2 regions of the Enterobacter sp. WI-ESBL-E8 genome follow, and region 1 is predicted to be linked to the other one. Evidence: predicted binding sites of a transcription regulator. Region 1 holds the regulator's gene; the other holds the start of a gene.
What was found. Region 1 encodes CRP, which controls carbon source genes, mostly activating them, when cyclic AMP is high. Its sites were predicted from a motif close to ATGTGANNNNNNTCACAT; they were not measured.
Positions count from the first base shown of each region.

Region 2: mlc (sugar metabolism global transcriptional regulator Mlc) is a predicted target of CRP. The motif match lies at 1,590-1,607, and genes of this name have one in related genera.

Region 1 covers NZ_JBRWXJ010000001.1:4,596,168-4,600,937, reverse strand. The annotation lists gene ACWHWP_RS22010 (YccS/YhfK family putative transporter) at 1-1,369, opposite strand, end outside; gene crp (cAMP-activated global transcriptional regulator CRP) at 1,427-2,059, opposite strand; gene ACWHWP_RS22000 (OsmC family protein) at 2,371-2,775, shown strand; gene ACWHWP_RS21995 (phosphoribulokinase) at 2,855-3,724, opposite strand; gene ACWHWP_RS21990 (YheU family protein) at 3,755-3,973, opposite strand; gene ACWHWP_RS21985 (hydrolase) at 3,970-4,770, opposite strand, start outside.
Region 2 covers NZ_JBRWXJ010000001.1:2,198,867-2,203,636, forward strand. The annotation lists gene ACWHWP_RS10605 (MFS transporter) at 1-546, opposite strand, end outside; gene ACWHWP_RS10610 (LysR family transcriptional regulator) at 668-1,564, shown strand; gene mlc (sugar metabolism global transcriptional regulator Mlc) at 1,695-2,915, shown strand; gene bioD (dethiobiotin synthase) at 3,046-3,741, shown strand; gene clcB (voltage-gated ClC-type chloride channel ClcB) at 3,676-4,770, opposite strand, start outside.

The DNA of each region.
Region 1 (4,770 bases):
AGTTTTTGCGGATAATCAGGTAGCTCACCAGCGTAATCGCTAACATCCCTGCCAGGGTATAACCTTCCGGCACGTGGAAGTGCAGCGTCACGCCCGCAATAATCAGCCCCGCCATCGTTCCGCCGGCCCGGTGCAGAATACGCACCCGCGTGGCGCCGTAGCCGTTCTGGGTGACAAACAGCACGGTCATTAAGATCCAGTAGGGTTTCGGCAGATGCAGCGCCATGCCCATCAGGCTGGCGGTACTGAGCATTACGCTGATCCTGGCGGCGTTACGCAGGGCGGATGATTTAAGAGAAAGATAGCTTCTGAGCGCGGGCAGTAGCGGCAGCCGCTTTTGCTTATCCGCCATCAGATCGCGGGGATAAAGCGGGCGCTGCGTGCGCAGCACGCGGGCGATGCGGCTGAAGTGCCAGGCGGCAAACTGGCCAACCGGGTTATCCGGATGCTGGCGTGCGATTTTCTCCAGCGCGCCGAGCTGTTTTTCCATGTTAAAGCGCGTGGGGTAGCGGTGGTAGAGAATATCGTCAGCCAGGACCCGCAGACGTGCCGATACGGTCTGCGCGTTCCAGCGGATCACCGCTTCGGCGTGGCTGCGCTCGACCAGCTTTTGTACCTCCTGCGGATGGTGAAGGCTAACGGAGATATGTTCCTGCAGATCGAGCCCGACCTGGAAGGTGCGCAGCAGCCGTTTGTATTCGTGGTTCTTGTTGGCGGCGAGCATGTGCAGCTGCTGATAGCACTGGCTTATCAAATCCACCACCTTTTGCTGGCGCGTCAGCAGAGGCGGCAAGGATTTTTCCGGATCGGTATGCTGGGTGAGCAGGGTATATTTGGCTTCGCAGTAATCCGCCAGCTGCACATAGAGCAGGCTCAGGGATTCGCGCAGCGGCTGTTCGCGCCACAGCCAGAACCAGAACCAGTTGAACAGCCCGTACCACAGCGTCCCCAGAGCGTAGATCAGCAGCGGCTCCCACACCGGCATATTCCCGGCGAGGCTCAGCGTGAAAATGGCCGCAATCAGCGAGGCGGGAAGCAGGCGGGCGTGCAGCGAGCTGATTTCGGCGGTGACGCCGAGGGTCATGGCCAGCACGGTCAGGATCAGCGGCAGCGGGATGTCCCGGGCAAGCAGAAGCTGTACGGCGAGGCTGCAGCCCGCAAACAGGCAGCCGCCAATAGTCAGACGTTTGAAAAAGCGCTTATGCGGCGTGTCCAGACCGGCGATGTTGCAGCAGGCGGGCACGAGAGAAAACAGCAGACCTTGCTGAAGATGTCCGAGGATCAAGCCCACGGCCACAGGAAGACACAACACCAGCGTTTGTCGCAGTGCGTAGTTAACTTCGGGGTGATAGATCAGCCTGCGCCACATGGGGAGTAGAGACAAAAACGGCGTGACACCCTGCGGTGACACGCCGTTTAAGCGGAATTAACGCGTTCCGTAGACCACGATGGTTTTACCGTGGGCGGAGATCAGGTTTTGATCTTCCAGCATTTTCAGGATACGGCCCACTGTCTCACGGGAACAACCGACGATCTGACCAATTTCCTGACGGGTAATTTTAATTTGCATGCCGTCCGGGTGGGTCATTGCGTCTGGCTGTTTCGCCAGGTTCAGCAGCGTTTGTGCAATACGGCCAGTTACGTCCAGGAAGGCGAGGTTACCCACTTTCTCAGAGGTGACCTGCAGACGGCGCGCCATCTGGGAAGAAAGACGCATCAGGATGTCAGGGTTAACCTGAATCAGCTGACGGAACTTCTTGTAAGAAATTTCAGCCACTTCACATGCTGTCTTTGCACGAACCCAGGCGCTACGTTCCTGGCCCTCTTCAAACAGGCCCAGTTCACCGATGAAATCGCCCTGGTTCAGATAAGAAAGGATCATCTCTTTCCCTTCTTCATCTTTGATCAGCACTGCCACCGAGCCTTTAACGATGTAATACAACGTTTCCGCTTTTTCACCCTGGTGAATCAGCGTGCTCTTCGATGGGTACTTATGAATGTGGCAATGAGACAAGAACCATTCGAGAGTCGGGTCTGTTTGCGGTTTGCCAAGCACCATGCGCTGTTATCCTCTGTTATAAGCTGTCACCAGAGTCATCAGATGCATCCGGACTCTGGGGTTGCAATCGAATTCTTACCCATACCCTGGGAAGTCGGCTACCGTAACGTTTCGCAGCCAGTAAAGTTTGATGTCCTCTGCATACACGTGTAACGTCAATGTATTACTGTAGCATCCTGAGTGTTTTAGCATAGCTTTCGCCGCGTGTCTCCTGGTGTCTCGCTTCAGCATGATGCAGGTCGCCTTCCATTGCGAGAAATGTAACGCACGCGTAATCTGTCACCAAAAATGCAACGTTGGAGTTCAAAAATATGCAAGCGCGCGTGAAGTGGGTTGAAGGTTTAACGTTCCTGGGCGAGTCCGCGTCAGGACACCAGATTTTGATGGATGGTAACTCCGGCGATAAAGCGCCAAGCCCAATGGAAATGGTGCTGATGGCGGCAGGCGGATGCAGCGCGATTGACGTGGTGTCGATTCTGCAAAAAGGCCGTCATGACGTGACGGATTGCGAGGTCAAACTCACCTCAGAGCGCCGGGAAGAGGCACCACGCCTGTTCACCCACATTAATCTTCACTTTGTTGTCACCGGTAAAGCGCTGAAAGACGCGGCGGTCTCACGCGCGGTGGACCTGTCTGCGGAGAAGTACTGCTCTGTGGCGTTAATGCTGGAGAAAGCGGTAAAAATTACCCATTCGTATGAAGTGATCGAGGCTTAATCTTTTGGCGGGTGGCGCTGCGCTTACCCGCCCTACGGATTGTAGGCCCGGTAAGCGCAGCGCCACCGGGCAAAAATGATTATGCGATCTGCTTCCCTTCCATCAGCCGCTCCACCAGCGGCGTCATGATAAGCTCCATTGCCAGTCCCATTTTTCCGCCCGGCACCACCAATGTATTCATGTGCGAAATAAACGAGCCCTGCAGCATCGCCAGCAGCCAGGGGTAATCGATGCCTTCAAGATTGCGGAAATGGATCACCACAAAGCTCTCATCCAGAGAAGGGATCGTTTTGGCGGCAAACGGGTTGGAGGTGTCCACCGTCGGCACGCGCTGGAAGTTAATGTGCGTGCGGGAGAATTGCGGCGTTAAGTAATTGATGTAGTCTTCCATTGAGCGAACGACGGAATCCATCACCGCCTCGCGCGAGTGGCCGCGCTCGCTCATGTCACGCGTCAGCTTCTGGATCCACTCCAGGTTAACGATAGGAACCACCCCGACCAGCAGATCCACGTGGCGCGCCACGTCGTGCTGGGGCGTGACCACGCCGCCGTGTAACCCTTCGTAGAACAGCACGTCGGTGGGTTCCGGCAGCGGCTGCCAGGGGGTAAAGGTGCCCGGTACCTGGTTCCAGGGCACGGCTTCGTCGTAAGTGTGCAGATACTTACGGGACTGCCCTGTGCCGCTCAGGCCATATTCGTGGAAGGTTTGCTCCAGCAGGCCGAAGTCATTGGCTTCCGGGCCGAAGTAGCTGATGTGTTTACCCAGATCGCGCGCCTTACGGATGGCCATGTCCATCTCAGGGCGCGTGTAGCGGTGAAAGCTGTCGCCTTCGACCTCCGCCGCACGGAGATTCAGCTGGGCGAAAATCTTGCGAAAGGCGAGGCTGGTGGTGGTGGTTCCCGCACCACTCGACCCCGTAACGGCAATAACCGGATGTCTGGCAGACATAGCAACTCCCTGACTGAAATGGGTGGAAGATCAGCCGTGAAACGCGTTGCGGGGCATGATATTGACCGTCTCATGCAGTTCTGACCACACCAGCACCACGTCGCCGCTTTTCAGCTGGCGCTTTACATCGTTGACCTTTTGCTCAAGCGAGCGTTCTTGTTCACCATAATCGGTGCCTTCGCGTAATACAAAGCTTTCAATCAGATTATCGAGCGTTTCGGGAGCCAGATCCTGCCAGGGAATAATCATTTTGCACCGTCCAGATAAGGGGTTAGCCAGTCAGGAATACGCGTCTCAAGCCACATTTTCGGGCGGCGCAGCGTGCCGCCGATAAACCCAACGTGGCCACCGTGCTCCGTCAGCTGATAGTGAACGTTGTCGGGCAGGAATTCCTGAGCGGGGATCGAGTGATGATCCATAAAAGGGTCATCTTTGGCATGAATGATAAGCGTCGGCTGCGTGATCTTGCTGAGCAGCGGCATGGCGCTGCACTGACGATAGTAGTCAATCGCATCGGCGAAGCCGTGGATTTTCGCGGTGATCAGATCGTCGAACTCTCGAATACGGCGCACCTTTTTCAGCTGGCGCAGGCTCACCGGAAGGGTATCAGGATAGGCCTTCAGTTTACGCGCCGCGTTGGCTTTCAGCAGGTTGAGCAGGTAGCGCTGATAGACGCGGGAAAAGCCTTTCTCCATGTGGTAGCTGCACTGCTCCAGCATAAACGGCGCGGAGACAATCACCGCGGCATCCAGCGGTACGCTTTCGCCCTCTTTCGCCAGCAGGCAGGCTAGCATATTTCCGCCCAGCGAGTAGCCCACGGCAGCGGTGGGCACGGTGCCAAAGTTTTCCCGCAGCCAGTGTAAAAACCACGTTCCGTCTTCGGTTTCACCCGAGTGATAGATGCGTTTCTGACGATTGGGTTCGCCGCTGCAGCCGCGAAAATGCATCACCACGCCGAGCCAGCCGCGCGCTTTTGCCGCCTCAATTAACCCATGCGCATAGGGGCTGTGCAGGCTGCCTTCCAGGCCGTGAAAGACCACCAGGCG
Region 2 (4,770 bases), 2.4 Mb from region 1:
CCCGCTCAGCAGGCGTCCGCTCATCCCGCCGATCGAGTTCCCGCTGATGTAAAGCCCCATCGAGAAGGCAACAAAGCTCGGGTGGATCTCCTCGCTGAGGTAGGTCATCCCGACCGCCGCCACGCCGCTGAGCGATAGCCCAATCAGCGCGCGCATCACCAGAATGCCGTGCCAGCTGGTCATCATGGTCGAGAGTAGCGTACAGACCGAGGCCAGCATCAGGGCCGTCACCATCACCTGCTTGCGGCCAATGGCGTCGGAAAGCGGCCCGGTAAAGAGCAGGCCAACCGCCAGCATACCGGTAGAAATTGAGAGTGAAATGCTGCTGCTGGCAGGCGATACGCCAAACTCGTGCGAAAGCACGGGCAGGATCGGCTGAACGCAATAGAGCAGGGCGAAGGTCGCCAGACCGGCGGAAAAAAGCGCCAGCGTGACGCGCATAAATTGGGGGGTACCACGTTTAATAAACTGAACCGGCTGCGATGCGGCGGGTAAATCATTGATGTCGCTGGCCGGATCGATATCAATGGAAGTTGTACGACTCACACAGTTTCCTTGCTTAAACATCCCCGTGATTTCTGGTGACGGGTATGACCACCTCTTCAGGGTAGGAAAATGTAAATATTCTGTCTAATATATTAATAATCTCAAATGATACTTTAAAAATATGAATATCGAGCTGCGTCATCTCCGCTACTTTGTCGCCGTCGCCGAAGAGCTGCATTTTGGCCGCGCGGCGGCACGGCTGAACATCTCTCAGCCACCGTTAAGCCAGCAGATTCAGATCCTGGAACAGCAGGTCGGGGCGCGTCTTCTGGCCCGCACCAACCGCAGCGTGAGCCTGACGGCGGCGGGAAAGCAGTTTCTCGTCGACAGCCGACAAATCCTTAGCATGGTCGAGGATGCCGCCGCCCGGGCAGAACGGCTGTATCTCGGGGAAGCGGGAGAGCTGCGAATCGGGTTTACCTCGTCCGCGCCGTTTATCAGCGCCGTCTCGGAGACCCTTTCGTCATTTCGTCGCCATTTCCCGGATGTTCACATTCAGACGCGCGAAATCAATACCCGCGAGCAGATCGCGCCTCTGAACGAAGGTTCGCTGGATCTGGGGCTGATGCGTAATACCCAACTGCCGGATACGCTGGCGTGGCAGGTCATTCTGCGCGAGCCGCTGATGGCCATGATCCCGCGCGATCATCCGCTGGCGTCGCGTCCGTCGGTGTCGCTGGCAGAGCTGGCAAAAGAGCCGTTCGTCTTTTTTGACCCGCAGGTCGGGACGGGGCTGTACGACGATATTCTGGGGCTGATGCGCCGCTACGACCTTGCGCCGGTCATTACCCAGGAAGTCGGGGAAGCGATGACCATTATTGGCCTGGTCGCCGCCGGGCTGGGGGTGTCTATTCTCCCGGCCTCCTTTAAAAGGGTACAATTGCGCGAAATGCGCTGGGTGACCATCGCCGAAGAGGACGCCGTTTCAGAGATGTGGCTGGTCTGGTCAAAACATCGTGAACAGAGCCATGCCGCGCAGCGCTTCAAACAGCAGCTCATCACCGCCTCTTTAGGGTGATATTTCCAGGGAAAAGTGAGCGAAAATGTGCGGTAAATCACATGGCTAAGTAAATATTTGACGACAGCCATGCAAGTGCTTCACCATAGCCCACAGTTTATTTCGAAGCTCGAAAATAAGGGAGTACGAGGTGGTTGCTGATAGTCAGCCAGGGCATATCGATCAGATTAAGCAGACCAACGCTGGCGCGGTGTATCGCCTGATTGATCAGCTTGGTCCGGTTTCGCGTATCGATCTTTCGCGCCTGGCACAGCTGGCACCCGCCAGTATCACCAAGATTGTCCGCGAAATGCTGGAAGCGCACCTGGTTCAGGAAACGGAAATTCAGGAGCCGGGCAGCCGCGGCCGTCCGGCCGTGGGGCTGGTGGTCGAGACGGAAGCGTGGCACTACCTGTCGCTGCGCATCAGCCGGGGGGAGATCTTCCTCGCGCTGCGCGATCTGAGCAGCAAGCTGGTGGTGGAAGACCGGCTTGAACTGCCCCTCAACGCGGAAGAACCGCTTCTCGATGCGATTGTCACGCACATCGATCACTTCTTTATTCGCCACCAGCAGCGGCTTGAGCGCTTAACCGCGATTGCCATCACCATGCCGGGCATTATTGATACCGAAAATGGCATTGTTCACCGCATGCCGTTTTATGAAGACGTCAAAGAGATGCCGCTGGGCGAAGTACTGAAAAACCACACCGGCGTGCCGGTCTATATTCAGCATGACATCAGCGCCTGGACCATGGCGGAGGCGCTGTTCGGCGCCTCCCGCGGCGCGCGGGATGTGATTCAGGTGGTCATCGACCATAACGTCGGGGCGGGCGTGATCACCGACGGACGTCTTCTCCACGCCGGAAGCAGCAGCCTGGTGGAAATTGGGCATACCCAGGTCGACCCGTACGGCAAGCGCTGCTACTGCGGGAACCACGGCTGTCTGGAGACCATTGCCAGCGTGGAGAGCGTGCTGGAACTGGCGCAGGTGCGGCTCGGCCAGTCCATGAGTTCGTCGCTGCACGGCCAACCCCTAACGGTAGATTCACTCTGCGCCGCCGCGCGCCAGGGCGATCTGCTGGCGAAGGACATTATTACCGGCGTGGGGAATAACGTTGGCCGCATTCTGGCGATTATGGTAAACCTCTTTAACCCGCAAAAAATCCTCATTGGCTCGCCGCTCAGCCAGGCGGCGGAGATCCTGTTCCCGGCGATCTCGGCCTGCATTCACCAGCAGTCGCTGCCCGCCTACAGCAAAAATATTGCGGTAGAAAGCACCCAGTTTTCCAACCAGGGCACGATGGCCGGCGCGGCGCTGGTCAAAGACGCCATGTATAACGGCTCGCTGCTGATCCGCCTGTTACAGGGTTAACTCTTTTCCGCAGATGTAAGAAAAATTGCGCTATCTCAAGCCGGGTAGCGCACGCATCCCGTAGACTTCCACCACTGAATTATTTACCTGGTTTATATTTTCGAAGCATACCCAAGAGGTGGAGTGAGTCATGCTTAAGCGTTTCTTTGTTACTGGTACAGATACCTCTGTCGGCAAGACCGTTGTATCCCGCGCATTGCTGCAGGCTCTTGCAGCAAGCGGTAAACGCGTGGCAGGGTACAAACCGGTCGCAAAAGGGAGTAAAGAGACGCCAGAGGGATTGCGTAATAAAGACGCCCTGGTGCTGCAAAGCGTCTCGTCGCTGGAATTGCCTTATCACGCGGTCAACCCCATTGCGTTAAGCGAAGACGAGAGCAGCGTGGCGCACAGCGGCCTGATTAATTACCCGCTGCTGTCCGACGGCCTGGCGAACCTGAGCGAGAAGGTCGATCACGTGGTGGTTGAAGGCACGGGCGGCTGGCGCAGCCTGATGAATGACCTGCGCCCGCTGTCTGAATGGGTGGTGCAGGAACAGCTTCCGGTGGTGATGGTCGTGGGAATCCAGGAAGGGTGCATCAACCATGCGCTGCTGACGGCGCAGGCGATTGCCAATGACGGCCTGCCGCTGATTGGCTGGGTGGCAAACCGCATCAACCCGGGCCTGGCGCACTATGCCGAGATCATCGACGTGCTGAGCACCAAGCTGCCGGGGCCGCTGGTGGGAGAACTGCCTTATCTGCCTCGCGCCGAGCAGCGCGAGCTAGCGCAGTACATCGATCTCTCTTCCCTCGGTGGCGTGTTGACCGTAGACCGAGTCGTGGCGTAACGTCCGCGACAGCACGGACGCCACCACGCAGGCGACCAGCAAGCCGGGCAGTAAAAAATACTGCCCGGTCATTTCACAGACCATCAGCGCCGACATAATAGGCGCATGCGTGGTCGCGGCGAGCAGCGTTGCCATCCCCGCCAGACCCAGCAAAATCGCCGTTTCAGACCCCGGTAACCACAGCGCGAAAAGTTGTGCAAACAGCATCCCCGTCGCCATGCCGACAAACAGCGTGGGCGTAAACACCCCGCCCGGCGCGCCCGAGCCGCTGCTTGCCAGCACCGCCAGCAGTTTACAGACAAACACCCCGGCAATCACCGTCAGCAGCGGCGGGGCGAGCAGAAAAGCCTGAACCACGCTGTAGCCATTCCCCCATACCTTTGGCGTGAGGAGGGACAGCAGCCCGACGATCAAACCGCCCAGCGCCAACTGCCACGGCGGCGAAAGTTTAAGGCGCAAAAATAAAGAATGACTGAATGCCATCAGCCACATCAGCAGCGGACCGCAGAGACCCGCCAGCAGGCCCATGGCAACCAGCAGGGCATAATCCGCCGCGCTGAGGGTGCCGCTCAGATGGACCTCATAGAGCGAGCCGGCACCGGGTGCCAGGAGCTGCGTGGTGAGAAGCGCCACGACTGCCGCAATAACCACCGGGCCGAGCGAGGCCAGCATCAGCGTGCCGAACAGAATCTCAGCAATAAACAGGCTTCCGGCCAAGGGCGCATGGTAGGCGCTGGCCATCCCGGCCGCGGCACCGCAGGCGATCCAGAGCTTCCATTCTGATTTCGGCGTAAAGCGCCGGGCGAAAAAGGAGGCGGCGAGGGCGGCGAGCAGGATCATAGCCCCTTCACGCCCGATGGCGCTTCCGCTGGCAACGACCAGCAGCGAGGCAAGGGATTTCACGAGGCTGGCACCGTAATCAAACTGGCCGTCCCCGGTCTCCAGCGCTTCCATATAATCGGTGGGGGCGTGAGGCCGCTGGGCGTTCAGCCGCTGCCATCCCCAGAGCAGCAGCCCGGCGGCCAGGCC